DNA from 2 places in the Frigoribacterium sp. 9N genome. Region 2 is predicted to be linked to the other one. Evidence: predicted binding sites of a transcription regulator. Region 2 holds the regulator's gene; the other holds the start of a gene.
What was found. Region 2 encodes HspR, which represses chaperone genes until heat shock. Its sites were predicted from a motif close to AAGTTGAGTCNNNNNGACTCAACTT; they were not measured.
Positions count from the first base shown of each region.

Region 1: a site for HspR is predicted at 3,383-3,407, ahead of ARTHRO9V_RS04095 (ATP-dependent Clp protease ATP-binding subunit). Genes of this name have one in related genera too.

Region 1 covers NZ_LR733392.1:211,905-227,286, forward strand. The annotation lists gene ARTHRO9V_RS04090 (hypothetical protein) at 81-3,248, opposite strand; gene ARTHRO9V_RS04095 (ATP-dependent Clp protease ATP-binding subunit) at 3,425-5,617, shown strand; gene ARTHRO9V_RS04100 (phosphoribosylanthranilate isomerase) at 5,636-6,259, shown strand; gene ARTHRO9V_RS04105 (low specificity L-threonine aldolase) at 6,317-7,363, opposite strand; gene ARTHRO9V_RS04110 (hypothetical protein) at 7,570-8,034, shown strand; gene ARTHRO9V_RS04115 (AEC family transporter) at 8,080-9,000, shown strand; gene ARTHRO9V_RS04120 (exodeoxyribonuclease III) at 9,047-9,883, opposite strand; gene pyrE (orotate phosphoribosyltransferase) at 10,006-10,557, shown strand; gene ARTHRO9V_RS04130 (septum formation family protein) at 10,554-12,905, shown strand; gene ARTHRO9V_RS04135 (HAD-IIA family hydrolase) at 12,937-13,749, opposite strand; gene ARTHRO9V_RS04140 (TrmH family RNA methyltransferase) at 13,824-14,468, shown strand; gene ARTHRO9V_RS04145 (glycosyltransferase) at 14,580-15,382, shown strand, end outside.
Region 2 covers NZ_LR733392.1:22,073-37,454, forward strand. The annotation lists gene aqpZ (aquaporin Z) at 1-378, opposite strand, end outside; gene ARTHRO9V_RS03215 (DUF3060 domain-containing protein) at 449-871, shown strand; gene ARTHRO9V_RS03220 (DUF3060 domain-containing protein) at 871-1,326, shown strand; gene ARTHRO9V_RS03225 (DUF3060 domain-containing protein) at 1,425-1,901, shown strand; gene ARTHRO9V_RS15965 (pilus assembly protein CpaE) at 2,062-2,616, shown strand; gene ARTHRO9V_RS03235 (class I SAM-dependent methyltransferase) at 2,645-3,757, opposite strand; gene ARTHRO9V_RS03240 (heat shock protein transcriptional repressor HspR) at 3,849-4,256, opposite strand; gene ARTHRO9V_RS03245 (DnaJ C-terminal domain-containing protein) at 4,349-5,347, opposite strand; gene ARTHRO9V_RS03250 (nucleotide exchange factor GrpE) at 5,506-6,165, opposite strand; gene dnaK (molecular chaperone DnaK) at 6,177-8,057, opposite strand; gene ARTHRO9V_RS03260 (MFS transporter) at 8,272-9,654, shown strand; gene ARTHRO9V_RS03265 (hypothetical protein) at 9,748-12,453, shown strand; gene ARTHRO9V_RS03270 (GNAT family N-acetyltransferase) at 12,605-13,933, shown strand; gene ARTHRO9V_RS03275 (glycoside hydrolase family 1 protein) at 14,044-15,225, opposite strand; gene ARTHRO9V_RS03280 (ABC transporter ATP-binding protein) at 15,255-15,382, opposite strand, start outside.

The DNA.
Region 1 (15,382 bases), 190 kb from region 2:
GGGGCCGGGGAGACACCGTGTCGGTGCCTCCCCGGCGGGGTGGTGCGGTGTCGCTGTGGTGCGGGTGTAGCGGTGTGGTGCTAGTTGCCGCTGGGGTGCCAGGCGAAGCCGCTGATCGGGTCACCGGTCTGGCCGTCGAGGGCCTTCTGGGTGATGTTCAGCGTGTAGTTGTGGCTGGGGCCCCAGCCACGGCTGAAGGACCAGTTGCCCTGGGCGTCGGCCTGGACCTCGCGGTAGACCGTGGAGCTCGTGGCGGAGCTGACGGTGACGGTGGCGAACGGCGTGGCGGTACCGGTGAAGGTGGCGGCCACCCCGTTCTCGTAGGTGTCGCCGACCGCGGGGCTGGTCAGGACGAGGGGGGCGAACCGGGGTGCCTTGACGTTGACCGTGGTCTCGGTGGTCGACTTGTCGGGGTTCGTCTGGGTGACCTTGATGGCGTAGTCGTTGGCCGGGCCCCAGTTGCGTTCGGGCAGGGCCCAGTTGCCTTCGGAGTCGACCTCGGCCTGGCCCATGGGCACGTTCCAGTTGTTCGTGGCGTTCACGGCCCGAACGGTGGCGCCGGGGGTGCCGGTGCCCTTGAGCACGTTCATGCCGGGGCGGTAGGTGTCACCGTCGGCGATGCTCGTGACGGCCACGGGGACGTTGGTCTCGCGGTAGTCGAGGTGGATTGTCTGACGTTGGACGTCGGTGCCCTTGGTGGCGACGAAGGTGATGTCGTAGCCGGCCGAGGTGGGGCCGAGGTAGCGGTCGAAGGCCCAGTCGCCCTGGAGGCTCGCGGTCGTGCTGCCCATGGGGGTGCCCCACTGGTTCGTGGCGGCGATCGCGGCGTTGGGTGCCGCGGTGCCGCGGAACGTGGCCGTGCCCTCGGTGTAGGTGCTGTTGTTCGTGGGGCTGGTGATCTGGAACGCGACCACGTTCTCGTAGTTCAGCTTCAGCGTCACGACCTGAGGGGTGCCCACCGGCGGGGTGGCGGTGAAGGTGATCAGGTAGCCGGCCGTGGTGGGCCCGAGGTTGCGGTTGAAGGCCCAGGTGCCGTCGGCGGCGTTCGCGGCGCCCATGGGGGTGCCCCACTGGTTCTTGGCCGTCACGGTCGAGCCGATCGGCGCGGTACCGCGGAACGTGGTCACGCCTGCTTCGTAGAACTGGTCGTTCACGTGGCTCGTGACGCTCAGGGGCAGTTCTGCGGCCACGCGGTTGATGGTGTGGGTGATCTGCTGCACGTCGTCGCCCACCGTCTGGGTGACGACGAGGTTGCTCGTGCCGAGGCTGAGCCCACGGGTCGGCGTGATGGTCCACTCGCCGTCGACGACGGTGCCGGTCCCGATGATGCTGTTGGGCCCGTAGCCGATCGTGACGGTGGCGCCGTCCTGGCCGTGACCGGAGAAGACCGGGCGGCTGGTCGTGACCGTGGAACCCGCTTCGGGGGTCTCGACAGTCGGGGCGACGATCACCGGGGGCTGTTCGCCGTTCTCGGGGTTGAGGGTCACCGTCGAGGTGGTGGTGTTGTTGCCCTTGCCGGTCTGGCTGGCCTCGAGGACGTGCTTGCGGTCGTCGACGTCGGTGGTGCGGATGGTCCACTGGCCGTTGGCGAGCACCTGGGCGCTGCCCAGGACGGTGCTGCGGCCCTCTTCGCGGACGGTGACCTGGGCGCCGACCTCGCCGGTGCCGCGCAGGGTGACCGGGCCGCCGTCGTGGGCCATGCCCTCGACCGGAGCGGTGATCGCGACACCGGCGCCGTAGGCGACGGTGACGACGATCTCACCGTTGGCCTCGCCGTCGATCTCTTGGTGGATGCGGACGTCGTAGTCGCCGCCCGCGTCGGGGGCGCCGATCGGGGTCGACCAGGCACCCGAGCCGAGGCGGGCCTCGGTGCGGGCGATCTCGTCGCCGTCGACGTCGCGGATCACGACGGTGGAGCCGGGGTGGGCGGTGCCGGACAGGACGGCGTCCTGCTCGAGGTCGGCCGGGAACGACACCGAGCCGCGCACAGGGGAGACGTCGAGCACGACGTCGAGGGTGGTCTCGCCGGTCTTCTCGCCGTTCTCGTACTGCGAGAGCGGGATCGGGTTCGAGCCCAGCGTGAGGTCGGTCACCGTGTGCGACCAGCGCCCGTCGGTGCCGGCCTGCACCTGGTCGGGGACGGCAGTGTCGATCAGCACGAACGACCCGGGGACGGCGGTGCCGGAGATGACGGCCGTCCGGTTGGGGATGTCGACCGAGTCGACCTTGCCGGAGAACCCGTTGATGGCGATCTCGGTCCGGACGCCCTGGATGTAGCTGTAGATGTAACCGGTGCTCAGAGCCGCGGCGGCGTCATTGAGCACGAACGAGAACGTGTTGTCCGCGGCCGCCTTCTCGATCTGGACCGCGTTGGGCGAGAGGCGGTCGGGGCCGACGTAGACGTTCGCACCGGCCATCCCGGATGCCTTGCCACTGACGGTGACCCTGCCGTCATCGCCACGCACGACCTGCAGGTCGCCGATGGCGGGCAGGCGCCCGGTGGAGATGGTCTCCCACGTGCCCGACTCGCCGTACTTCAGGCGTACCGTCTCACCGGCACTGAGCAAGGGGGACAGGGTGATCGTCGCGTCGCCGTCGTCGTTCGTTCGACCCGTCGTGCCGTTGCCGCCGGACATGTCCTCGACGAACACGTCCGCGTCATTCTCGCCTCCGGTGATCGTCAACGTCACCGTGTCGTCCGCCTCGTTGTACGACGGGGCATACGACTTCGATTCGATTCCCTGGAAGGAGAGCGGAGATGAGTTCGACAGGCCGAAGAACGAGTAACTACCGATTCGAACCGGGGCGCTCATCGGTGTGCCCGTGACTTTGTTCACTACTCGGGAGTTGCCGTCGATCGAGAACAGAGTCGCGTCGGAGCCGCACCTTCCGCCCAGGGCGACGTAGGGCGTGGACGAGCTCTGGTTCTTGAAGAGGCAGCGATTGGCGTCGCCGTCCACGGCCTCCGCGTAGAAATAGTCCCCGACCCTGGTGGTCGTGAAGACCATCGAATTGGACTGTGCGTCAGCGAGGGTCTGATAGGTGCGGACGTTCCAGGCCGTCGGCGATGCCTGACCGTAGATCGTCCCGTCTGCGCCTTGTCCGACGAACTGCACCTGAGATCCGTCGACGGGTGAGCTGGTAGGGGAAGGGGCTGCGGCCACGGCCGCGGGGCCGAAGCTGAGGCCGGTGACGATCGTGGCTGCGGCCAGCCCGATCGCGCCGGTGCGCTTGAGAGTTTTCTTCATGTGAGAGAGGTGTTCTTTCATGTCTGGGCAACGCGATGCGCCGCCAGGCGAACAGATAGTGAAATGTTAGACACAAAACAAGGCATGCACAACATGACAGGTGCGAGGGCTTGCGATCCGGGCGTGTCGGCGTAAACTTGAGCCAGCTCCACTCAAGTTTCGAGAAAGGCACATCCATGGCGAACATGCAGGGCGCTCCGGCTTCCGACGAGAAGCAGAAGTCGGCGCTCGAGAAGTACGGCGTCGACCTCACCGCCATCGCCCGCAGCGGCAAGCTCGACCCCGTCATCGGCCGCGACGCCGAGATCCGTCGCATCAGCCAGGTGCTCACCCGCCGCACCAAGAACAACCCCGTCCTGATCGGCGAGCCCGGCGTCGGCAAGACCGCCGTCGTCGAGGGCCTCGCCCAGCGCATCGTCGAGGGGGACGTCGCCGACAGCCTGAAGGACAAACGCCTGATCAGCCTCGACCTCGCCGCCCTCGTCGCCGGGGCCAAGTACCGCGGAGAGTTCGAAGAGCGCCTGAAGGACGTGCTGAAAGAGATCACCAAGAGCGACGGCCAGGTCATCACCTTCATCGACGAGTTGCACACCCTGATGGGTGCCGGCGGGGGCGAGGGTTCGGTCGCCGCGTCGAACATGCTCAAGCCGATGCTCGCCCGCGGCGAGCTGCGCCTCATCGGCGCCACCACCCTCGACGAGTACCGCCAGTACATCGAGAGGGACGCGGCCCTCGAGCGCCGCTTCCAGCAGGTCTACGTCGGCGAGCCCAGCGTCGAGGACACCGTCGCGATCCTCCGCGGGCTCAAGGAGCGGTACGAGGCGCACCACGGGGTCACGATCACCGACGGCGCCCTGGTGGCCGCCGCCTCCTTGTCCAACCGCTACATCCCCAGCCGTCAGCTGCCCGACAAGGCGATCGACCTCGTCGACGAGGCGGGTTCCCGCCTCAAGATGGAGATCGACTCGTCGCCCGTCGAGCTGGACCAGCTCTACCGGGGCCTGGTGCGCCTCCAGATCGAAGAGCTGGCCCTCAAGAAGGAGACGGACGACGCCTCGCAGGCCCGCCTCGCCACCCTGCGCGAGACCATCGCCCAGCAGCAGGCCGCCTACGACGACCTCGACGCCCGCTGGCAGGCCGAGAAGGCCGCCCTGCAGGGCGTCGGCACGCTACGCAGCGACCTCAACGAGGCCCGCATCGACGCCGACCGCGCCCTGCGTGAGGGGCGCTACGAAGATGCGGCGCGCATCAGCTACGAGCGCATCCCCGACATCGAGAAGCGCCTCGCCGACGCCGAGTCGTTCGAGAAGTCGGGCGACCGGCTGGTCAGCGACTCGGTCACCGACGCCGACATCGCCGAGGTCGTCGCCGCCTGGACCGGCATCCCGGTCGGTCGTCTGCTCAGCGGCGAGACCGAGAAGCTGCTGCACCTCGAGAGCGAACTCGGGAGGCGCCTCATCGGTCAGAAGGCCGCCGTCCAGGCCGTCAGCGAAGCGGTGCGGCGCACCCGCGCGGGCATCAGCGACCCCGACCGCCCGACCGGTTCGTTCCTCTTCCTCGGCCCCACCGGGGTGGGCAAGACCGAGCTCGCCAAGGCCCTCGCCGACTTCCTCTTCGACGACGAGAAGGCGCTCGTCCGCATCGACATGAGCGAGTACGGCGAGAAGCACAGCGTGTCCCGCCTCGTGGGCGCGCCTCCCGGGTACGTGGGCTACGAAGCCGGTGGTCAGCTGACCGAGGCCGTGCGTCGTCGCCCGTACAGCGTCGTGCTGATGGACGAGGTCGAGAAGGCCCACCCCGAGGTCTTCGACGTCCTGCTGCAGGTGCTCGACGACGGCCGGCTGACCGACGGGCAGGGCCGAACCGTGGACTTCCGCAACACGATCCTGGTGCTGACGTCGAACCTCGGCTCGCAGGTCATCACCGATCCCGGCCTCAGCGACCCCGAGAAAGAAGAGCTGGTGCAGGGCCTGGTGCGCCAGGCGTTCAAGCCCGAGTTCGTCAACCGGCTCGACGACATCGTCGTGTTCTCGACCCTCAGCACCGACGACCTCGGCCAGATCGTGTCGCTCTACGTCGACCGCCTCGGACGACGGCTCACCGATCGCCGCCTCGCGCTCGCCGTCACCCCCGACGCGCGGGCCTGGCTCGCCGACCGCGGCTACGACCCGATCTACGGCGCCCGGCCGTTGCGCCGCCTCATGCAGCGTCAGATCGACGACAAGCTCGCGATGGCGCTGCTCGGGGGCGAGATCGCCGACGGCGACACCGTGCGGGTCGACGTGGCCGACGGGGGCGAGGGGCTGACGGTCGTGCGGCACGACGTCGGCGAGCCCACGCCCGGCGACCTGGACGACCTGCCCGCCTGAGCCCGGCAGACTGGAACCATGCGCACCTGGGTGAAGATCTGCGGCCTGTCCACGCCCGAGACGGTCGACGCCGCCGTCGAGGCCGGGGCCGACGCCGTGGGGTTCGTCTTCGCGGCCGGCAGTCCGCGCACGATCGATCCCGAGGGTGCACGCGCGTTGGCGGCGCGCGTGCCGGCGGGCGTCGAGACCGTCGGCGTGTTCCGCGGGCAGGGCATCGAGACGGTGCTCGAGTCGGCCCGCGCCTCCTCGGTGTCGACCGTCCAGCTGCACGGCGACGAGACCCCGGCGGACGTTGCCGCCGCCCATGCGGCGGGCTTCCGGGTGATCCGTGCCGTCAGCGCCGCCGTCTACGCGGCCGAACCCGAGGAGGCGCGGGTCGCCTTCCGAGAGGACGCCCTGCTCCTCGACGCGATCGACCCCGGTGCCGGCGCCACCTTCGACGTCGGGCCGCTGCTGTCGGCGCCGCCTGCCCGGGAGTGGCTGCTGGCCGGCGGGCTCACCTCGGACAACGTCGCCGGGCTGCTGGCCGGACTCCGACCCCATGGTGCCGTCGGGGTCGACGTCAGCTCGGGCGTCGAGTCGTCGCGCGGCGTGAAGAGCGTCGACCTGATCCGTGCGTTCGTCGAGGCCGCCCGAGCCTGAGCGAACCCGGCCGGAGCGGACCTGGCCTGACCCGACCTGGCCTGAGCGGACCCGGCCTCAGCCGACGAGCGTGCGGGCGTCCTCGACGAACCGGTCGACGTGCGCCTCGGTGGTGTCGAACGAGCACATGAGTCGCACCTCTCCCGTGGCGCGGTTCCAGTCGTAGAAGTGGTGCGCGGCGCGGAGGGGCTCCACGGCCTCGGGCGGCAGGACGACGAAGACGGCGTTGGCGTCGACCGCCTGGGTGACAGCGACGCCCGGCAGGGTGGCCAAGCCGTCGGCGAGACGGGCGGCCATCGCGTTGGCCCTCGTCGCCGACCGCAGCCAGAGGTCGCCCTCGAGCATGGCCAGGAACTGTGCCGAGACGAAGCGCATCTTCGAGGCCAACTGTGCGTCCATCTTGCGCAGGTAGACCAAGCCGGCCCGTGCTTCCTCGGAGAAGGTCACGACCGACTCGCCCAGCACCAGGCCGTTCTTCGTGCCGCCGAACGAGACCGAGTCGACGCCGGCGTCGCGCGTGATCGCGCGGAGCGGGACGCCGAGGGAGGCGGCGGCGTTCGCCAGGCGCGCGCCGTCGAGGTGCACCCGCATGCCGAGCGTGTGCGCGTGGTCGGTCACGGCCCGGATCTCGTCGGGCGTGTAGACCGTGCCGAGCTCGGTGCTCTGCGTGATCGTGACCGCGAGGGGCTGAGGGCGCTGCTGGTCGCCCCAGCCGTAGGCCTGCCGGTCGATCAGCTCGGGCGTGAGCTTGCCGTCGGGGGTCGGCACGGTCAACAGCTTGATGCCGCCCAGGCGTTCGGGAGCGCCGCCCTCGTCGGTGTAGACGTGCGCGGTCGTCGCGCAGATCACGGCCGCCCAGCGCGGGGTGAGGGCCTGGAGGGCCGCGACGTTCGCACCGGTGCCGGTCAGCACGGGGTCGATGGTCGCCCCCTCGCCGAACGTCTCGACGACGACCTCGGCCAGCCGCTGCGTGTACGGGTCGGCGCCGTACGAGCCGACGTGGCCGCCGGCGGCGTCGACGATCGCCTGCAGCACCTCGGGGTGGGCTCCGGCGTAGTTGTCGCTGGCGAACGTGTGGACCGAGGGATCGTGGAGGCGCGTCACCCGTCGATTCTGCCCGACGGCCGGGTCCCGGGGTGTCAGGAGGCGCGGGGGCGCAGGGGAGTGCAGGGCCTGTTCCGAACGGTGACGGCCGCAACGTCTTGTGCAATGTAAATGTCACACGTAGAGTAGTACGTGACGCATCGTCGACTCGATGTCCCGCCCGGTCGGACCCGCCGGGCGCTCCTTCCACCCCGAGAGGCCCCGTCATGCTGTTCGCCCACGCCCCGAAGCTCGTCCTCGCCGGTCCGTACCCGGTGATCCGTCCCGTCGCCGATCGGGCGGCGGCACTCGACGCCGAGGTCGTCGTGCTCTCGTGCGAGATGGCGACCCCGATCGACGACGTCGTCGGCTTCGACTGGGCCGTGGTGGCCGTCGACGCCGCCACCCCGACGGCGGTACAGCTCGACCGTGCGGTCGACAGCCTCGCGGACGGCCTGCGTCGCGGTGCCCTCGTCGTCGTCGCGTCGGATCGCCCGGTCGCCCAGGCGGCGAGGCGTTTCGCCGACGACCTCGCCCGCGCCAGCGGGCTCCCGACCGGCGAGGCGTTCGCCGTCGCCGCGTGCGAGGCGGGTGTCGTCGCCTGGGCCGTCGACGCCCAGGCCGAGGACGAGGCGGCGCATCTGCTCGAACGCATCGGCGCCCCGGTGGGGGACGGCGTGCCCGTGGCCTGACCCGGTCGTCCCGCCGGCCCCCGGGGCGTGCGACAGGATGGACCCATGGGTGGAGTGCTGATCGGGTTCGCGATCATCGGCGTGATCATCGTGACCGGCTACGTCGTCGGTCGCATCGACCTGCTCGGAGAATCCGGCCACCGGGTGCTCTCGCGCCTCGTCTTCTTCGTCCTCACGCCCTGCCTGCTGTTCTCCACCATCTCGCAGGCCGACGTCCACGTGCTGTTCTCGCGGTTGTTGGTGGTCTCGGCGCTCGCCTCGCTCCTGGCCGCCGTCCTCTCGGTCGTCGTCCTGAAGTTCGTCCTCCGACGCAGTGCGGCGCAGACGGCCATCGGGACGATGGGTGGCGCCTACGTCAACGCGAACAACATCGGCCTGCCCGTGGCGACCTACGTGCTGGGCAGTGCCACCTTCGTCGCCCCCGTCCTGCTCTACCAGCTGCTCGTGCTCACGCCGATCGTGCTCGCCGTCATGGACACCGTGACGAACCGCGGCAGCAGCCTCGGGCGCACCATCGCCCGACCGTTCACGAACCCCCTGCTGATCGGGTCCGCCCTCGGTGTGCTCGTGGCGGTCACCGGCCTCGAGATCCCCCAGGCCGTCCGCGAGCCGTTCGAGTTGGTGGGCGGTGCCGCGGTGCCGGTCGTCCTGCTGTCGTTCGGCATGTCGTTGTACGGCTCGAAGCCGTTCCAGGCAGGGCAAGGGCGCGCCGACATCGTCGTCGCCGTCGTCCTCAAGCTCGTCGTCATGCCGGTCGCGGCCTGGCTGCTCGGGGCGTTCGTCTTCGACTTCGACCGCGACGAGCTCTTCGTGGCGGTCGTGCTGGCCGGTCTGCCGTCGGCCCAGAACGTCTTCAACTACGCCCAGCGCTACCAGACCGGGGTCGTCGTCGCCCGAGACACGGTCTTGGCGACGACCATCCTCTCGGTTCCCGTGCTGGTGCTGGTGGCGGCGTTGCTCGCCTGACCCGCGCCTCCTGGTGTCGAGCGCCGCAGGCGAGCGGGGCCGGGGTTCAGAAGATCATCGGGCGGTCGTCGTCGAGCTCGGTCTCGAGGTCGAGGTCGACGACCACGGGGACGTGGTCGCTCGGGGCGTCGCCCTTGCGCTCGTCGCGATGGATGGCCGCGGACGTCACGAGGCCGTCGAAGGCCTTCGAGCCCAGGATGAAGTCGATGCGCATGCCCTCGTTCTTGGGGAAGCGCAGCTGCTTGTAGTCCCAGTAGGTGTAGCCGTCGGGCAGGCGCGAGCGGACGACGTCGGTCAGGCCGACCTCTTCGAAGCGGAAGAAGGCGTCGCGCTCGGGTTGGCTGACGTGCGTGTGGCCCTCGAAGACCGACATGTCCCACACGTCGGTGTCGAGCGGTGCGACGTTCCAGTCGCCCATCAGGGCCAACGGCTGGTCGGGGCGCGCGGCGAGCCAGGCCTCGGTCTCGGCGGCGAGCTTCGAGAGCCAGTCGAGCTTGTAGTCGTAGTGCGGGTCGCCCAGTTCGCGGCCGTTGGGCACGTAGAGGCTCCACAGGCGGACGCCCTCGACCGTGACGCCGATCGCCCGCGCCTCCTTGGGCTGGTCGGGGCCTTCCTGGCCCTTGGCGAAGCCCGGCTGCGACGGGAAGGTGATCTCGACGTCCTCCATCGGCAGGCGGCTGACGAAAGCGACGCCGTTCCACTGGCTGAGCCCGTGCAGTTCGACCTCGTAGCCGGCCTCGCGGAAGGCGTCGTAGGGGAACTGCTCGGGCTTGCACTTGATCTCTTGCAGTCCCGCGACGTCGACGTCCTCACGGACGAGCCAGTCGACGACCCTGCCCACTCGAGCCCGGACGGAGTTGACGTTGTAGGTCGCGACGCGCATGCCGACCACGGTACCGGGCCGGCACCGGCGGGGTCCGAGGCCGCCGCCGTCCACCGACGGGGCGTCGAGCCGTGTCCGCCCGCCCCGACGTTCGGAGCCCGCCTGCTCTACCATGGGTCACCGTGACCGACGCACGCACGCAGCTCATCGACTACATCGGCTCCGAGGCCGTCTTCCACGGCGACTTCACGCTGACCAGCGGCAAGAAGGCGACGTACTACATCGACCTCCGCAAGGTCAGCCTCGACCACCGCGTCGCGCCCCTGATCGGCCGGGTCATGGTCGACCTGATCGACGAGGTGCCCGACGTGTTCGCGGTCGGTGGCCTGACGATGGGCGCCGACCCGATCGCCGCCGCCGTGCTGCACCAGGGCGTGGCGCTCGGCAAGGACTACGACGCCTTCGTCGTCCGCAAGGAGCCCAAGGACCACGGCCGCGGCAAGCAGGTCGAGGGCCCCGACCTCGAGGGCAAGCGCGTCATCGTGCTCGAGGACACCTCGACGACCGGCGGTTCGCCCCTCGCCGCCGCCAAGGCCCTCGAGGCCGTCGGAGCCGAGATCGCCGCCGTCGCCGTCGTCGTCGACCGCAGCACCGGGGCCCGCGAGGTGATCGAGGCGGCCGGCTACCCCTACTTCGCCGCGATCGGGCTGGAAGACCTCGGGTTGACACCGTGACCGACGACCGGCCCAGGGGCGACGACGGCGACGACGCCGGGCGCGACGACGCCAGCGACTGGCTCGCCGCCCAGTTCGACGGTGCCGACGACGACGACGCGACCGACACCCCGTCAGGAGGCGCGGGTCGTCTTCCCGACACCGCCCCCGAGGACGTCCCCACCCAGGCCCTCGACCTGCCGCCGGCCACCCGAGCGGTCGACGTCCCCCACGACGACGACGACCCCGAGCGACCGGCTGACCCGGGTGGTGCGTCCGTGCCCACGGGCTCGGCCGAGGTGTCGCCTCCGACCCCCTTGCCGTTCGTCGTGCCCGAGTCCCCGGCCGGGACGCCTCCGCCGAAGACCTTCGGTCACCCCCAGGCACTCGACCTCGGAGCGCTGACGGGGTCCGTGCCGCCGCCGCCTCCGTCGTCCGTGCCCGTTCCCGACCTTCCCGCTCAGCCCAAGTCGAGGCGACCCGAGTCGCCGCCGTCCGACCCCGAGGACGCCGATGACGCCGGTGATGCCGCTCAGGCGTCGGGTCTCGCCGACGTCGAGGAGCGTGCCGGCGTGAGCGACGAGCCAGGGCCCTTCACCGCCCTCATCTCGGCACCCCGGGCCGAATCCGCCGAACCAGCGACCTTCGACTGGGATGCTCTGCCCGAGCCCGAGCCCGAGCCCGAGCCCGAGCCCGAGCCCGAGCCCGAGCCCGAGCCCGAGCCCGAGCCGGCGTCCGATGTCGAGCCCGAGTCCGAGCCGATGCCCGAGCCCGAGCACCGAGCGGAGCCGACGTTCCAAGCGGCGGCAGAGCCAGAGCCGACGCCCGAGGCCGAAGTCGAGCCCGAGCGCCTCGTTGAGCCGGAGTTCCAAGCAGAGCCGGAGCAGACGCCCGAGCCAGAGCCGATGCCCGAGCCCGAGCCGGAGTTCCAGGCAGACCCCGAGCCCGAGCCGGCGTCCGATGTCGAGCCCGAGCCCGAGCCGGCCGTCGATTCCCGCGAAGGCGGTGTCGAGGCGCCGTGGTGGGTCGAAGAGCACCACGAGATGACGCGGCGTGAGCGTCGTCTGGCCGAGGCAGCCGCAGCCGCAGCTGCTGCGGCCGCTGCCGCCTCGGCGGCCTCCCGTGGCGGGGTCGAGCCCGGCGTCCCCGGCGCCGCGGCGGTCCCCTCGACGCCGACGCTGACGCCGACGCCGACGCCGACCCCCACGACCCAGGCGTCGTCCGTCCCGGAGCCCAGGGCCGACTCCGGCTCGAGGGGGGACCGCGAGCCCACCTTCACCGAGATCCTCGGCGTCGTCCCGTCAGGTGCAGGCACCGCGCCCGTCGAGCCGCGGGGCGCACGTCCCGAGAGCGAGCACGAGCCCGAGCACGCGACGAACGCGGACGACGCCCCCGGCGCCTGGTCGCTGTCCGGCTCCGGCGACGTTCCGCCGTCCGAGGTCGGGCCCGTGCCCGACGTCGAGCAGTCGTCCCGCGCCGACCGAGACCCAGACGCCGACGCCGACGACGAGGGCCTGGACGACGGGGCCGAGGTGACGACCGCGACCGCGCTGTTCGCGCCTCCTCGTCCCGCCCTCGACGAGCGCGCCGACGTCGACGACCCCGGGGTCGATGCCACGCAGGTGCTGCCCGGCGTCTCGATGAGCGCCACCTCGGCCCTGACGGGCGAGCGGCCGCGCCGTGAGGTCGGCGGAGCCGGCGTGTTCGTGCCGCAGACCCGTCCGGTGAACGAGAGGCCCGCCACGACACCCCGCACGGCGGGTCTGGCCGAGTGGGTCCGGTCGCACAAGGGGCTGGCCGCCGTGGGTGCCGGGCTCGTGATCCTGTTGTTGCTGGTCGCGCTCTTCTTCCTCTCGCGATCGCTCTTCGCCTCCACCGACGACCTCACGAGCGACGCGTCGGCCGCCGCCGCGGCACCGACCGCGGCCCGGACCGTGACGGCTGCGCCGGTCGAGCCCGCCGCCGAGGTCGCCCCGGCCGGGCCGCTCGCGGCAGGCACGCACTCGTACGCCGACCTGCAGGGCGGCGAGTGCTTCTCGGCGTTCGAATCGGCCTGGCAGCAGGACTACGAGGTCGCCGACTGTGCGCAGCCGCACGTCGCCCAGCTCACCCGACTGGGCACCCTCGACGGGGACGCGGCCGCGGCCTACCCGGGTGCCGACGTGCTGCAGAGCCAGATGAACCTGCTCTGCACGGGCGCGGACGCGCTCGACCGGCAGGCCGCCGCGGCCTACCCCGACGTGCAGTTGCTCGCGAGCTTCCCGGCCGACGCCGACGCGTGGGCCGCCGGCGACCGCACGTACTCGTGCTTCGTCAACCGCAGCGGCGGCGAACCCCTGACGACCAGCCTCGTCGCCGTCGCGGGCTGACGCGTCGAGGCTGCCCGCGCCTCCGGAGGCCTCAGGCCTCGGACGGCACCACGTCGGACTCGATCGGCTCGCTGCGCACCAGTTCGTGCACCCCGGCCAGGATCTCGTTCGGCCGGAACGGGTAGCGGTCGATCTCGGCCTGGTCGCTGATGCCCGTCATCACGAGGATGGTGTGCAGCCCGGCCTCGATGCCGGCCATGATGTCGGTGTCCATCCGGTCGCCGATCATCGCCGTGTTCTCGCTGTGCGCGCCGATGCGGTTCATCGCCGAACGGAACATCATCGGGTTGGGCTTGCCGACCACGTAGGGCTCCTTGTTGGTGGCCTTCGAGATCATCGCGGCGATCGCGCCCGTCGCGGGCAGCACGCCGTCGGCGCTCGGGCCCGTGGCGTCGGGGTTCGTGACGATGAAGCGTGCACCGCCCAGGATGAGCCGCACGGCCTTGGTGATCGAGTCGAACGAGTAGTTGCGCGTCTCGCCCACGACGACGTAGTCGGGGTTGGTCTCGGTCATGATGAACCCCGCCTCGTGCAGGGCGGTGGTCATGCCGGCCTCGCCGATGACGAAGGCCGAGCCGCCGGGCATCTGTGACCGGCAGAAGTCGGCGGTGGCGAGGGCGCTCGTCCAGATGCGCTCCTCGGGCACGTGCAGCCCCGAGGCGCGCAGACGGGCCGCCAGGTCGCGCGGGGTGAAGATCGAGTTGTTCGTCAGCACCAGGTAGGGCGTGCCCTCGTCCTGCCACTGCTGGATCAGGTCGGCCGCGCCGGGCAGGGCGTGGTTCTCGTGGACGAGCACGCCGTCCATGTCGGTCAGCCAGCATTCGACGTCTTCGCGTGCACCCATGGCGCTCACCTTAGCGAGGTGCCCTGACGACGAGGAGGCGCGGGTCGCCTCCGCCCACCGCCTACCCTGGTCGGATGCCCCAGGACGAGTCCCCGACCCCGCCGAGCGACGAACTCACGCACGGGGTGGGCCCCTGGCCCGGCGGCGAGGAGGCCTGGCCCGAGGGGGACCACTTCGACCCCGAGCTGCTGCGCGAGGGTGACCGACGCAACGTGGTCGACCGCTACCGGTACTGGACGATGGAGGCCGTGGTGGCCGACATCGACGCGCACCGGCACGGCTTCCACGTCGCCGTCGAGAACTGGCAGCACGACATGAACATCGGGTCGATCGTGCGCAGCGCCAACGCCTTCGCGGCCGACACCGTGCACATCATCGGTCGCCGCCGGTGGAACAAGCGGGGGGCGATGGTCACCGACCGGTACCAGCACGTGCTGCACCACCCCGACGTCGAGACGTTCCTGGCGTGGGCCCGTGAGCAGCGCCTCCCCGTCCTCGCCGTCGACAACGTCGAGGGGTCCGTGCCGATCGAGACGTTCGACCTGCCCGAGCGCTGCGTCCTCGTCTTCGGGCAGGAGGGGCCTGGCCTGTCGCCCGAGGCGCTCGCGGCGGCCGAGGCCGTGCTCGAGATCTCGCAGTTCGGCTCGACGCGCAGCATCAACGCGGCGGCGGCCGCCGCCGTGGTGATGCACTCGTGGGTCGTGCGTCACCGCTTCTGACCCCTCGATTCGGGCGATCGTTGACCTGACTCATATTTCACACCTATACTCTTGATGATCGGCCTGAGGGTCGATCACCTCCTGTCTCCCGAACAGAAGCGAGAGTGCCCCGTGCCGTCGTCCGCCCCGTCCCCCGCCGCTGGCGGCTCCCGCTCGGCGCCCCGGGTCCTGCTCGTCGCGGCGCCGTTGATGGCCCGCAGCGGGGTCTACCGCTCGACCCACGACCTGGTCGCCGAAGCGCGGGGCCGGGGGCTCGACTGGCGAGCCGTCGTGGGGCTGCGCCCGACGGCTCGCGGCACGGTCGCGACCACCCCCGGCGTCCGCGAGGTGACGGTCCACGCGCACGGTCGCGCGGTCGTCGACGAGGTCGCCGGTCTCGTGACGAGCGCCCCCGAGGCCGATGCCGCCGACGTGGTCGTCACGCTCGTCACGCAGAGCGACGTCGCCCTCGCCCGGCTGCGCCGTCACGGGTCCACGCCCTGGGTGGCGTGGGTCCGCGGACTGCCGTGGCCCGCTCCCGGTGAGCAGGCGCGCCTCCGTCGGGTCGCCCTCCGCCTCGTCGAGGGTCGCGCCCTGCGCGGGGCCGACGACGTCTGGGCGACGACGCCGGTCCTCGCCGGCGAGGTGGCGCGGGCGCGCCGTCCCCACCTCGTCCCGGCCGGCATCCGTCTCTCGGCCCGCAGCTCGTGGGGCGAGGCGGCCACGCCTCTCGTCTGGGCGGCCCGGTTCGACGTCGACAAGCGGCCTGCGGCGTTCGTCGAGCTCGCGGCACGGGCGGGCGTCCCCGGCCGCCTGCACGGGCAGGGTCCGCTCGAGGACCGGCTCCGCGCCTCCTTGCCCGACGGCGTGACCATGCCCGGGTGGGTCGACCCGGCGAGGCTGTGGGACGACGCCGGACTCTTCGTCGGGACGGC
Region 2 (15,382 bases):
CACGACGCTGGCTCCGGCGGCGGCCCCGACGAGCTGCGCCACGACGTAGCCGGGCACGCTCGCCCACGGGGTCCGACGGGCCAGGGCGAAGCCGACCGTCACGGCCGGGTTGAAGTGGCCACCCGAGATGTGACCGACGGCGTAGATGCCGGCCATCACGCTGAGCCCGAACGCCAGGGCCACGCCGAGGAAGCCGACTCCGAGCGCGTTGCCGTCGTCCGGGAACGACGACGCGAACACGGCCGTGCCCACGCCTCCGACGACGAGGAGGAAGGCCCCGAACGCCTCGGAGGCGTACCGCGCGAGGGGCGCGTAGGTCTCGGCGTGCTGCGTGCGCTGTTCTTTCGTGGACCGGCTGGCGGGTGTGGTGCGAGGCATGGGGGACTCCCTGGTGTCGGGTGGGGTCGGGTCCCCCGCACCGTCCCCCCACCTCCCGAAGGGAACCACCATGCGCACCTCCACCCTGCGGACAGCCGCCCTCGGCGTCGCGCTCGTCGCCGTCCTCGCCGGCTGCACCTCGAACGCCGACACGGAGGCCGAGGCCGGGACGACACCCCTCGCCGAGGTCACCCCCGAACCCGCCGTCACCGAGACCTGCATCGACGGCAACGCCGTCGTCGTCCTCGACGAGGACACGCCCGAGGTCACCTTCACCGAGCCCTGCGACAGCATCAACGTGGTGGGCAGCGACGGCACCGTCACCCTCGCCGACGTGAGCCACCTCGTGGTCGAGGGCCAGGGCGTCACCGTCACGGCCGGTGCCGTGGGCACGGTCGACTTCGCCGGCGACGGCAACGCCGTCAGCCACACCGGGGCCGCTCCGACCGTCAACGAGAACGGCACCACCGACAACACCGTCACCGCACGCTGATGGTCGGCCTCCTCCGCCGGCGCGGGCCGGCCTCCGCCGCCCTGGTCGCGACCACGATGATCCTCACGCTCGCAGCGTGCTCTTCCGCCGAGACCGACGCGACACCGAGCCCGACCGTGAGCAGCACCGCCTCCTTGGACGCCGCCCCCGTCGGCAGCTGCGACGACGGCTTCATGCTGGTCGACCTCGGGGCCACCGACGACGTCGCGCCCTCGCTCGACACGAGCAGCTGCGACCTCGTCTCGATCGTCGGCTCGACCGGGACCGTCGTGCTCGACGAAGTCAGCACGCTCGTCGTGGAGGGCTCCGACGTGACCGTCTCGGTGCAGGACGTCGGCACCGTGCAGCTCGCCGGTGACCGCAACACGGTCCACCACGCCGGCGAGGCCCCGGCCGTCGACGACCAGGGCCAGGCCAACTCCGTCTCCACCGCGGCCGAACCCGCCGCGGAGTGATCGAGAGGCGGGTCCAGCCCCTGGCTGGACCCGTCCTTTCGTGCTCTGACGCCCCCGAACCGCACCACCCACCCTCCATCCCCGCCCCGGAGCACCCCATGACGACGACCTCGACCCTGATCAGCCTCGTGACAGCTGTCGCCCTCGGCGCGGGCCTCGCCGGCTGCACGAGCGCCGCCTCGACGATCGACCCGGGCCCCTCCGCGACCACCACGTCGACGACCACCGCACCGGCACCGGGCGGCCCCTCCACCGCGGGCGGCGCCTCGACCGCGACCGATCCCGCCGACGACACGTGCGTCGACGGTTTCGCCTGGATGCAGTTCGGCGACGACGAGCCCCGCACCAAGACCTTGCCCGACGGCTGCGACACCGTCATCGTCAACGGCAGCGACGCCGAGTTGACCCTCGGTCCGACCCGGGTCGTGGTCGTCATGGGCGACCGCAACACCGTCGACGTGCCCCGCGTCGACCAGGTCGATGCGATGGGTGACGACAACACCATCCGGCTCGACGACGACCTCCAGCCCCTGCTCAACACCGACGGCACGGGCAACGTCGTCACCACTCGCTGACGCGGCGGACCGGACCGCCCCTCCCCCGCGCGCGCATCCGAGCCCGAGCCCGAGTCCGAGTCCGAGTCCGAGTCGACCCCGAGCCCGAGCAATCGGGCGCGAATCTCTGCGGGTCGGCACCCCGTCACTCCCTCCCACCTCGACGGTGCATCATGGGCCGATGCTCGATCACGCCCTCGCCCGCCGCCTGCGCGACGCCGGACTGCGCTGGCGGCCCCGCGCCGGAGACCGATTCGTCATCGAGACCCCGGGATTCGACGGCGACGTCTTCACGCTCAGCGACATGACCATCGAGGTCCACGAGTACCCCACGGGCACGGAGCTCGGCTTCAACGGCACCACCGAGTGGGCCCTCGACTCGGTCGCCGCCGATGACAGCCTGTGGCTGCCCCGCGAGGACCAGCTGCGCGAGCTGCTCGGCCCCGTGTTCCGCGGGCTCGCGCGACACGTCGACACCGGCTCCCGCCCCGACAGCGGCGGCGACAGCGACAGCACCACCAACCCAGGCGGCGACCCCGACATCAGCGGTGACGGAGACGGTGGCGGAACCGTCTACGAGGTGACCACCCGCCCGACGGGGGGCGACACGGACCTCCGGCACCGCGCCTCCGTCGCCGAGGACGCCTACGCGCACGCCCTGCTCGCCTACATCGACGCGTCGCTGCGCCTCGACGAGGTCGAGGTCGAGGTCGAGACCGAGGCCGAGGCCCGCTGACAGGACCCGACCCGGGCCCCGCCCCGGGTCAGCCCCGACGGACCGACCGCGTCACCGTGAAGCGCCGGTCACGGGCGACCTGGGTGGTCGGTCCCACGACGCGTTCGAGCACCGGCCGGTGGCCGAGGGGCGAGTTCCACACGCACCAGAGCTCACCGCCCGGGCGGAGCAGACGGGCGGCCGCCTCGAACAGCTTGTGGGCGATGGCCGTGTGCACCGTCGCCCCGACGTGGAACGGCGGGTTCAGCAGCACGACGTCGGCGGAGGCCTCGGGCAACGACGACCCGGCGTCGTCGCGCGACACGACGACCCGATCGGCCACGCCGGTCGCCGTCATGGTGGCCCGCGCCGACTCGACCGCCGCCCACGACTGGTCGGTGGCGACCACCCGGGCGTCCGGTCGGGCGAGGGCGAAGGAGGCGGCGAGCACTCCGGTGCCGCACCCCAGGTCGACGACGTCCCGGGCCTCGGGAGCCGCGCGGTCGAGGACGGCGAGCAGCGCTCGGGTGCCGACGTCGATCGAGGTGCCCGCGAACGCCGCACCGTGGGCGACGACGACCACGTCGCCGTGACGCGAGGTGCGCGGCCAGCCGAGCGCGCCTCCTGGGGTCGGGGTCGTCGCGGTCAGCACCCGGGACTTCTGGCGGGACAGCCCGGCGGTCACCTCGCCGAAGTGGCGCGCCAGGACGTCGTTCATCGCGAGGGTCATGTGCTTGACGCGTCCCCCGGCGAGGACGCGGACGTCGGGGTGGGCGTACCGGGCGATCGACCCCGCGATCTCGTCGAGCGCGTCGAGCCCTCGGGGCAGCTGCAGCAGCACCGTCCGCGCGCCCTCGAGGAGGGCCTCGTCGAGACCGTGGTGCGACCACGTCGTGGCGAGACCGAGGCGGCCGGCGTTGGCGTCGAGCGCGCGTTCGCCCGAGAGAGCGTCCTGGTGCACGCGGACGGGGGTGCCGGGCGACAGGGCCGCGACCCCGAGGCTCAGCGCGCCGTAGCGGTCGCCGATGACGGTCACGGCCTCGGGGTGGTCGGCGAGCGCCTCGTCGGCGGTGTCGAGCAGCAGCCGGTCGCTGGCGTCGTGCGCGACGAGTTCGGGGGCCTCGATGTCGGGCCACCGGCGCAGCTGCTCGAAGTCGATCACCCGCCAACGCTAGTCCGCGCGGCCGACCTGTCACGACCTGCCGCCCACCTCCCGGTGCGCGCTGCGGGTCGCGACCTCTCGGGGCCGCGCGTCAGCGCAGCGGCCGCCAGACGACGACCGAGGTCTGCCGTGACGGGCGGGTGCCGTGTCGCAGCGGCACGACGCCGCTCTCGCCCGCGGCGAAGACCCGGGCGCCGGGCCGGTTGACCATCTCGTCGGCCAGGGCCCGTTCGAGCTCGCGCACCCGGGACTGCAACGAGGTGACCTGGTTCTCGAGTTCGAGGATGCGCTTGATGCCCTCGAGCGAGATGCCCTCGCCGCCGAGTCGGGCGATCTCTCGCAACTGGACGACGTCCCGCATCGAGTAGCGCCTCGACTTGCCCGCGGTGCGCTGCGGGACGACCAGGCCGAGCCGGTCGTACTGCCGCAGGGTCTGCGCGTGCAGGCCCGAGAGCTCGGCGGCGGTCGCGATCGCGAAGAGGGGCGAGTGCTCGTCCATCGGCCACTGGGTGGGGTCCGGTCGGTCCATCTCGTCTCCTGTCTCGTCGCTCGTGGCCTGCCGCCGAGGAGGCGCGGGTCGGGTCGGTCTCGTCAGGCCCGGGCGCGGGCGATCAGGTCGTCGCGCGGGTTCTCGGCCGGCAGCGCGGCGGCCAGGGCCTCGACGGCCTCGCGCGCCTTGTCGTTGAGGTGCGCGGGCACCGCGACCTGGACGGTGGCGAGCAGGTCGCCGACGCCGTCCTTGGCGTGCACGCCGCGCCCCTTGACGCGCAGGACGCGACCCGAGGGCGTGCCCGGTGCGACGCGCAGACGCACGGGGTCGCCGCCCAGGGTGGGCACCTCGATGGTCGCACCGAGCGTCGCCTCGGCGAAGGTGACCGGTACGTCGAGACGCAGGTTCTTGCCGTCGAGCTCGAAGACGGGGTGCTTGCGAACGGCGACGGTCAGCACCATGTCGCCGGCCTCGCCGCCGTCGGGGCTCTGCTCGCCGCGACCGCGCAGCTTGATCTTCTGGCCGTCGTGCACGCCGGCCGGGATGCGGACCTTCATCGGCTTGCCGTTCGAGGCCTGCAGCGTGATGGTCTCGCCGACGATGGCGGTCTGGAAGTCGAGGGTCGTCGTGGCCGTCATGTCGCGGCCCTTCTGCGGGCCGCCGAAGCCGCGGTAGCCGCCGCTGGTCTGGCCGAATCCACCACCGCCGAACATGCCGCCGAAGATGTCGTCGAAGCCACCGCCACTGCCGCCCTGGCGGAACTGCGTGCGCTGTCCGCCCTGGTTGAACATGCCGCCGAAGACGTCCTCGAAGCCGCCGCCCGCGCCTCCGGGGCCGCCGCTGCCGGCCGCGAAGCGGGCACCGCCGCCCATGGCGCGCACCTGGTCGTACTCGCGACGCTGCTCGGGATCGGAGAGCACCGAGTGGGCCTCACTGATCTCTTTGAACTTCGCCTCGCTGGCCGCGTCGCCGGGGTTGGAGTCGGGGTGGTACTTGCGCGCGAGCTTGCGGTAGACCTTCTTGAGCTCGGCGGGCGTGACGTCTTTGGAGACACCGAGGACGGCGTAGAAGTCCTTGTCGAACCAGTCCTGACTCGCCATGCGGCACCTCCTTCCTTGACTGGAAGTCGCTGCCTGGCAGCGACCGGAAGAGAACGGGGGAGGCGGTGGGCACCTCGTCGAGGAGCCCACCGCCGATCGCGACTCGCGTCGCAGGGGGGTGGTGACGGGCAGCCCGGGGGCCGCCCGTCACCGGGGTGCTACTGGGGGGTGTGCACCGCGACCTTGGCGGCCCGGATGACCCGGTCGCCGATCGTGTAGCCCGGCTCGATCACGTCGGCCACGGTGTTGACCGTGACGTCGGCACTCGGCAGCTGGACGAGGGCGTCGTGCTTGCTGGGATCGAAGACGTCACCCTTCGCGCCGATCTGCGCCAGGCCGAACTTGTCGAGCCCCCCGCGGATCTTCTGCGCGATGACGGTCATCGGGCCCTCGGCCAGGTCGCCGTGCTGTTCGGCACGGGCCAGGTCGTCGAGCGCCGGCAGCAGCGAACGGACGACCTCGGCCACCACGGCCTCGCGGTTGGCCTCGCGGTCACGCTCGACGCGCCTCCGGAAGTTCACCAGCTCGGCCTGGGCCCGCAGCATGTCCTGTCGCATGTCGGCCACCAGGTCGGCACTGGCCGCGTCGAGGATCGCCTCGTCGTCGGCGCTCAGCGTCTCGGTGCCCTCGGGTGCCTCGGCCATCGACTCGGCGGCGGCCTTGGCCCCGGCCGGGGCCTCGGCGTCGGCCGGGGTCTCGACGTCGGGAGCCTCGGCGTCGACGAGCTCGTCGGGCTCGACCACGTCGGCCGTGCCGCCGTCTTCGGACGGGGTCGCGGGACGCGGCTCGTCGTCGGGCGTCTTGTTGTCGTCAGTCATGCCGACCGCCTCTACTTCTTGTCGTTGTCGTCGTCGTCCACGACCTCGGCGTCGACGATGTCCTCGTCGTCGCCCTGGGCCTGGCCGTCGGCGGGAGCACCCTCGGCACCGGCCGCACCGGCAGCGCCGGCCTGGTCGGCCTGGCTCTGCGAGTAGATCGCCTGGCCGAGCTTCTGCTGGCTCTCGTTGAGCTTGTCGAAGGCGGGCTTGATCGCGGACTCGTCGTCGCCGGCGAGGGCGGACTTGAGCGAGTCGACGTCGGCCTGGACCTCGGACTTGACGTCCGCGGGCAGCTTCTCGTCGTTCTCCTTGATCAGCTTCTCGATCGAGTAGACGAGCTGCTCGGCCGAGTTGCGGGTCTCGTTGGCCTCGCGACGCGCCTTGTCTTCGGCGGCGTTCTCCTCGGCCTCGCGCACCATGCGCTCGATGTCGTCCTTCGACAGCGACGAGCCGCCCGAGATGACCATCGACTGCTCCTTGCCGGTGCCCTTGTCCTTCGCGGACACGTGCACGATGCCGTTGGCGTCGATGTCGAAGGTGACCTCGATCTGCGGGACGCCGCGGGGGGCCGGGGCGATGCCGGTCAGCTCGAAGGTGCCGAGGTTCTTGTTGTCACGCGTGAACTCGCGCTCGCCCTGGAACACCTGGATCGCGACGGACGGCTGATTGTCGTCGGCCGTCGTGAAGGTCTCGCTACGCTTGGTCGGGATGGCGGTGTTGCGCTCGATGAGCTTCGTCATCGCGCCACCCTTGGTCTCGATGCCGAGGCTGAGCGGGGTGACGTCGATGAGCAGGACGTCCTTGCGCTCACCCTTCAGCACGCCGGCCTGGAGGGCGGCACCGACGGCCACGACCTCGTCGGGGTTGACGCCCTTGTTGGGCTCCTGACCACCGGTGAGCTGCTTGACGACCTCGGTGACCGCGGGCATGCGGGTCGAGCCACCGACGAGCACGACGTGGGCGATGTCGCCCACCTTCACGCCCGCCTCTTTGATGACGTCGTTGAACGGCTTCTTGGTGCGGTCGAGCAGGTCGCTCGTCCACTGCTCGAACTGCGAGCGCGAGATCGTCTCGTCGAGGTTGAGCGGGCCGTCGGCCGTCAGCGTGAGGTACGGCAGCTGGATGCTGGTCGAGGTGCTCGACGACAGCTCTTTCTTGGCCTGCTCGGCGGCCTCTTTGAGGCGCTGCTTGGCGATCTTGTCGGTCGACAGGTCGACGCCGTGGGCGTCCTTGAACTTCTTGATCAGGTGCTCGACGATCCGGTTGTCCCAGTCGTCGCCGCCGAGGCGGTTGTCACCCGAGGTGCTGCGCACCTGGATGGTGGAGAAGTCTTCGTCTTTACCGACTTCGAGCAGCGAGACGTCGAACGTTCCGCCACCGAGGTCGAAGACCAGGATGAGCTCGTCTTCCTTGCCCTTGTCGAGGCCGTAGGCGAGCGCCGCGGCGGTCGGCTCGTTGATGATGCGCAGGACGTTGAGGCCCGCGATCTCGCCGGCCTCTTTCGTGGCCTGGCGCTCGGAGTCGTTGAAGTACGCGGGGACGGTCACGACGGCGTCGGTGACCTCTTCGCCCAGGTACTGCTCGGCGTCGCGCTTGAGCTTGCCCAGGATGCGCGCGCTGATCTCTTGCGGGGTGTACTTCTTGTCGTCGATCTCGACCTTCCAGTCGGTGCCGACGTGGCGCTTGACCGACGCGATGGTGCGGTCGACGTTGGTGACGGCCTGGCGCTTCGCGGTCTCGCCGACCAGCACCTCGCCGTCCTTCGTGAAGGCGACGACCGAGGGGGTCGTGCGCAGACCCTCGGCGTTCGCGATGACGGTGGGCTCGCCACCCTCGAGGACGCTGACGACCGAGTTGGTGGTACCGAGGTCGATTCCTACTGCACGTGCCATGTGCTTTTCTCCTTCGTGGTGCGGTGTGACGAAAGCCTTGGGGGCCGGCCTTGAGTCGGCCTGGCTCAACTTTACTCACGCTGCGGCCGACGTCAAGCTGCGAACCTGAAAGTTGAGCCAGAAAGACTCAACTCTCGTGAGAGGGTCGCCGCGCCCACGCCGGACGAGGAGGCGCGACCCCCCTCGGCCACGGACGCCCACTAGGTTGACCCCCATGACCGCAGCGCAGACGCTCGCCGACGCCGACCCGATCCCCCGCCGCCGTGTGCTCTCGTGGGCCCTCTGGGACTGGGGCTCCGCCGCCTTCAACGCCGTGGTCACCTCGTTCGTCTTCAGCACCTACCTGGCGTCCGGCGCCTTCGTCGATCCGGCGATCGTGGCGGCGGCCGGCGACGACGCGCGCAACCCGGCCCTGGTGCTGGCCAAGGCCGAGAACGCGACGGTCATCTCGACCGCCCTGACGATCGCGGGGGTGCTGATCGCGCTGCTCGCGCCGGTGCTCGGCCAGCGCAGCGACGGCTCCGGGCGCCGCAAGCTCTGGCTGGCCATCAACACCGGTCTCGTGGTGCTGGCCATGGCCGCGATGGTGCTGGTCGCCCCGGCGCCCGGGTACCTCGTCTTCGGCGCGGCCCTGCTCGCCGTCGGCAACCTCTTCTTCGAGTTCGCGAGCGTCAACTACAACGCCATGCTCGTGCAGGTCTCGACACCGGGGACGATCGGCAAGGTGTCGGGGTTCGGCTGGGGCCTCGGATACGTCGGCGGCATCGTCCTGCTGCTGTTGCTGCTCGTCGCCTTCTTGCAGAGCTTCGGCGTCGAGGGACGCGGCGGCCTGTTCGGCGTCGCCACGGGAACGGAAGGAGGCGCGTGGGACGTCCGCCTGTCGATCGTCGTCGCCGCGGCGTGGTTCGCGGTCTTCGCGGTGCCGGTCCTGCTGTCGGTGCCCGAGCTGCCCGCCACCGCCGCACGGGCCCGGGTGGGCTTGTGGCGCTCGTACCGCCTCCTGGGGTCGACGATCGCCAAGCTCTGGCGCACCAACCGCCAGGTGCTGCTGTTCCTGCTGGCCAGCGCCGTCTTCCGAGACGGCCTCGCCGCCGTCTTCACCTTCGGGGCGATCATCGCCGCCCAGGTCTTCGGCTTCACGCCGAGCATGGTGATCTACTTCGCCGTCGGGGCGAACCTCGTCGCGGGCATCGGCACGTTCGTCGGGGGTTGGCTCGACGACCGGCTCGGGGCAAAGACGATCATCGTCGCGTCGTTGGTGGGGCTCGTGATCGCCGCCTTCGCGGTGCTCGCGATCGGGACCGCGACGAACCTCTTCTGGGTGTTCGGCCTCGCCCTGGCGCTCTTCGTCGGGCCGATCCAGTCGGCGAGCCGGTCGTTCCTCGCCCGGGTGACGCCGCCCGGGCGCGAGGGCGAGATCTTCGGGCTCTACGCGACGACCGGGCGAGCCGTGAGCTTCCTCGCCCCCGGGCTGTTCACCCTGTTCGTGAGCGCGACGGGCGACACCCGCTTCGGGATCGTCGGGATCGCGCTCGTCCTGCTCGCCGGACTCGTGTTGATGCTGCCGGTGAAGGGGGTGCAGCGCTCGATCGACTGAGGCGTGCTCGGAGTCGCCAAAACGAGAGGTGGAATGTAAAGTATCTCTCGGCCGCCCCGATCGGTCTTCCCTTTCCCCCATCCGGAAGAAGACATGAGCACGATCAGATCAGGCCTCACCGCCGTCGGCCTCGCGGCCCTCGCCGTGGGCACCCTCTCCCCCGCCGCAGCACACGCGGCCCCCACCATCACCGACCAGGCCTCGGCCGAGGCCCCGTCCGCGTCGACCACGGCCCCGTCCGCACCCCGAATCGCGTTCGTCCAACCGAGCGAGGGCGACAAGCTGTCCGTCGCCGGCATGGCGCCGGGCGCGCGACTCGCGGGAATCATCGTCGAGGGAGGGGGCAGCTACAGCGCCGCCGTCTGGAACGATCGCTTCGCCACGCTCGTCGACGTCGCCGACCGGGGCAAGAAGGCCACGCTGATCTCGTACACCCCGCAGGGTCGGGTCGAGGTCGACTTCGTCCTCGAGACCCAGTACGCCGAGGGCGAGGACGAGGCGCCCGGCACGCCCGTCATCCACGGGGTCAGCCAGTACGACGACGACCACCTCGTGATCGAGGGCACGGTGGCGCACCACCCCGATCTCTTCTCGAAGACCGAGGTGTGGGCCAACCGGTCGGGCATGTCGTGGGACTTCCCGTCCGAGAACGGGTCGTTCTCGCTCACCGTGCCCGCCTCGCGCGCCGGCGAGGTCATCGACGTGACGGCCTACTACCAGGGCCACGCCAGCGGGACGGCCCAGGTCGCGCTCGTCCCGACCGGGCGCAACACCGCCTCCGACGTCCACCCGCTCGACGTCGAGTCACCCACAGCGGGCGACGTGCTGGCGACTCCCGAAGCGACCTTCGCCGGAACCGGCATCCCGAACTCGCAGATCGTCGTGACGCGCGACGAGAAGACGAACCGCGCCTCCTCCACGCTCTGCGAGACCCGCGTCTCGTCGCTGGGCGACTGGAGCTGCACGTCGCCGACGCTGCCGGCCGGCAGCTACGACACCGTCGTGACCGAGACGCCCGCCTGGGCCGCGGCACCGAAACAGACCACCGGGACGGCGTTCTCCGTCGCCGACACCATGCCCGACCCCGGGACTCCGGGTCGCCCCTCGACCCCCCTCCTGTCGTCGGTGACCGAGGGCCCCGACGGCCGCCTGACCGTCCGAACGATCATCCACGGGGCCGGCCAGGCCCGCATCGACGTCGGCGACCACAGCGAGACCCGTCTCCGCGGGCAGCACGGCCGGTTCTCGTTCCTGCTCGACGGGTCGCTGGCCGGGCAGACCGCGACCATCACGGGGCTGTCCCACGACGGCGACGGCGACGGCGACTCCCTCGAGATCGACCTGACGCCGCTCGAGGCCCCGGCCGGCTCACCGCTCTCGGCCCCGTTGATGCACGGCATCTCCGAGGAGTCGAGCACCTTCTACGTCCAGGGCACCACCTCGTACTTCGCCGACGAGTACCTCGTGCCGACGGTGATCGCCCAGATCGACGGCGAGTTCGTCGCCGCGACCGAGTCCACCTGGAACGGCGCGTACATCCTCCGCATCCCGACCTCGTTCGCCGGGCAGGACGTCGACCTCTACACCGTCCGGAACGGCGAGCTGTCCGAGGCCACCACGATCACGGTCGCAGCGACCGAGAAGAACTCGGCTCCCGAGACGTTCCCCCTCGAAGTGACCTCGATCGCCGAGGGCGAGACCATCTCGACCGACATGACCTCGATCACCGGCGAGGGCATCCCCGGGTCCCGCATCGCGATCGCAACCGACCTGGCGCGTGCCGGCGAGGCCTGCGCCGCGTTCGTCGGGAGCGACGGGACCTGGACCTGCGAGCTGGAGGCGCCCCTGACGTCCGGCCCGCAGACCATGACGGTCACCGAGACGCCCTACTGGCGGACCCTCGCGCCGTTGACCTCGACGCGCTCGTTCACCGTGTCCGACGGCTCAGACGGCTCCGACGACGAGGACCTGACCGACCTCACCGTGACCAGCCACACCGACGGTGGCCGCTACACCACCGGCATCGCGACGTTCAGCGGCCGCGGCACGCCCGACGCCCGCCTGACCGCCGCCAACCAGTGGGGCACGCCCATGGGTTCGACCCGCGTGGACGAGGACGGCGACTGGAGCTTCAGCCGCAACCTCGGCCCGACCAGCGCCGGCTACGACATCACCTTCACGATGACGCCCACCACCGGTGCGCCCACACTGGTGACCCTGCACCTCGACTACGAGGCTCCCTCGCGGCCGCTGACCGTCACCAGCCACGTGGACGGCGACTCCTACCGCGAGGGCATCGCCCGCTTCACCGGCACGGGCACCGTCGGCGCCCAGCTCGTCTCGACCAACCAGTGGGGCACCCAGATGGGCAAGGCGACCATCGGCAGCGACGGCACCTGGGCGTTCTCGCGCAACCTCGGACCGACGAACCCCGGCTACGTCCTGACCTTCGTCGCGACCCACGGAACGGACGAGCAACGGGCGACCCTGACGTTGACGCACCAGAAGGACGACCTCGTCGACGTGCAGATCTCGTCCCCGGTCATCCGTGACGGCGGCATCAGCGAGGCCCACCGCACCGTGACGTTCCGGGGCACCGCCACGCCCTTCGCCACGGTCGTCGGCAAGAACCAGTGGGGCACGCCGTTCGGCAGCACCACCGCCTCGTCCACCGGCGCGTTCGCGTTCGACCGCTACGTCGGGCCCGCCGGCACGACCTACCAGCTGACCTTCGAGCAGAAGGCCACCGACGGCACGACGAAGACCACCACAGGGATCGACTTCGTCACCGGACGCTGACACCACCACCAGTACCGGCACCATCACCACCAGGGCCGGCTCCGCACCCGCGGGGCCGGCCCTCCCCCGTCCCCGACGCCGACGCGCCCGGCGGCCGCCGCTCCTCCTCGAGACCGACGACAACGTCGGCCGTCCTCCGTAGGCTGACCGGGTGAGCACCCTCGACGACGACTACGACCTCCGCACCTTCGCGGCCGCGCTCGACCCCGAGGCGAGCGACGACTCCCCGCGGGCCGACGTGGCGACCGCCGCCTGGGTCGACGCCGAGTCGATGGGCTTCCACGAACCGGCCGGCGACGACGACTCCCTCGGCCGTGCCGCGCGTCGCCTCGTCGCCGACGGGCGACGTCTCACGGGCGTCTACCGCCGCGAGGCCACCCCCGGCTCGCTCGACGCCGAGGGTCGCCCCGTCGCCACCTTCGCGTCGTTCGACAAGACCCTGCACGTCGGCGGCGGCCGTCTGATCGACGCCGACCTGGTCGCCGGCGTCACCGTGCAACCGACCCACCGCCGCAAGGGCATCCTGCGTCGGATGATCACCGACGACCTCGCCCGCGCCAAGGCGGCCGGCACCCCGGTCGCCGCCCTCACCGCGAGCGAGGCGTCGATCTACCGGCGCTTCGGCTTCGGCGTGGGCGTCCGCGAGCGCACCATCGAGGTCGACGTCCGTCGCGCGGGCGGCCTGCTCAGCGAGCCCGAGGGCAGCACCGAGCTCGTCACCACGGCCTCGCTCGCCGAGGTCGCCCCCGACGTCTTCGCCCGCTTCCACGTCCGCAGTCCCGGTTCGATCGACCGGCACGAAGGCGCCTGGAACCACGCCCTCGGCCGCGAGCGCGCCGACGGCACGCCCGACCCCGCGGTCCGGGCCGCGGTGCACCGCGACGCGACCGGCACCGTCGACGGCTACGTCACGTACCGGGTCGAGTCAGCCGGGGGCGGCCCCGGTTCCACCGGCGTGCAGACCCTCGTCGTCGTCGACCTCGTGGCCGCGACCGACGACGCCTACCTCGGCCTGTGGCAGCTGCTGCTCGCGGTCGACCTGGTCCGGGTCGTCCGGTACTCGAACGCCCCGCAGCACGACCCCTTGGCGCACGCGATCGTCGACGGTCGCGCCCTGACCATCAGCCACGACGAGGACCACGTGTGGTTCCGCGTCCTCGACCCGGTCGCGGCCCTGCAGGCTCGCCCGTGGGCGGCCGACGGCGTCGTCACGATCGCCATCGGTGACGCGCTGGGCCACGCGGCCGGCACGTACCGGGTCACGAGCGAGGCAGGCGAGGCGACGGTGAAGAAGGCGGCCGTCCGCCGGGCCGACCTCGAACTCGACGTCGCGACGCTGGGTTCGCTCTGGCTCGGCGGCTCCGACCCGGTCACGCTGGCCGCGGCCGGTCTGGTCCGCGAGCGACGCAAGGGCGCCGTCCAGAAGTTCCGCGCGATGCTGCTGCCCGAGCGACCCCTGCACGGCATCACCTACTTCTAGGCACGGCATCGGCCCCGGGGCCGAGACGCAGGAGGCGCGGGTCGGGTGACCCGCGCCTCCTGCGTCCTCGTGCGCCCCGCGCCGTACCGGTCCGGCAGGGCCGGAGGGCGCTACGCCCGCGCCAGCCCGTTCGCGCGCGCGACCTCGCCGTACCAGCGGGCGCTCGGCTTCGGCGTCCGCTCGAAGGTGTCGCGGTCCCACCCGATCAGGCCGAAGGTCGGGCGGAACCCGCTGGCCCACTCGTAGTTGTCGAGGGCGCTCCAGTGCTGGTAGCCGAGCACCTCGATGCCCTCGTCGATGGTGTCGTGGACGTGCTCGAGCGCGCCCTGCGTGTAGGCGATGCGCCGGGTGTCGTCGGCGGTCGCGATGCCGTTCTCGGTGACCATGACCGGCACGTGGCCGGACAGCTCCCACGCGCTGCGGATGCCCTCGGCGGCGGCCGGCGGGTAGAACTCCCACCCGGTCAGCGTCGTCTCGAGCCCCTCGGCGACCGGCCGCGGCCCCTCGGGCCCGACGAAGGTCTGCGTGTAGGCCTGCACGCCGACGAAGTCGTCACCCGCCGCCATCTCGCTGTACCAGTCGTCACGCACGTAGCCGTACTCGCGCGTCGCCTCGGCGGCACCCGGCTCGTCGACGGCCTTGAACGCCTGGGTGGCGACGGTCCAGCCCGACTTGATCCGAGGCAGCTGTGACAGCACCTCGCGGCTGCGCTTGTGCGAGGCGAGCAGGGCGTCGGCGACCTCGAGGTCGGGGTTCGGCAGCCCGTATGCGACGAGGTTCGACGCGTCCTCCCCGCCGGCGAGCATCGCGGCGATGTTCGGTTCGTTGATGGTGCAGACGTACTCGACGCCCTCGGCGACGACGGGCAGGGCGAGCTCGGTGTACCGGGCGAACAGGTCGGCGGCGTCGGGTGCGCGCCAGAAGCCGTCGCGCTCGAACCAGCGCGGCACGGTGAAGTGCATCAGCGTGACGATCGGCTCGATGCCGAACTCGTGGCAGGTCTCGACCATGCGGCGGTAGTGAGCGATCTGCGCCTTGCTGACGACGCCGCGCTCGGGCTCGATGCGGGCCCACTCGATGCTGAACCGGTAGCTGTTGAGCCCCAGCTCGGCGAGCAGGCGGATGTCGTCGCGGAACCGGTTGTAGCTGTCGGCCGCGTCACCGCTCGGTTCGACGATGGTCGTGCCCGGCGCGTGCTCGTGCACCCACCAGTTGCTGTTCACGTTGTTGCCCTCGATCTGGTGCGCCGCGGTCGCGGCACCCCACAGGAAGCCGTCGGGGAAGGTGAGCACAGGGGTCCTTTCGGAGGAGGTCGAGGAGTTCAGGAGGCGCGGTGCGTGCGGCGCGGGTTCGGCACCGCGTCGAGCAGCTTCACCGTGTACGGGTCGGTCGGTCGCTGCAGCACCTCGGCCGTGTGCCCCCGCTCGACCACGGCTCCCTGGTTGAGCA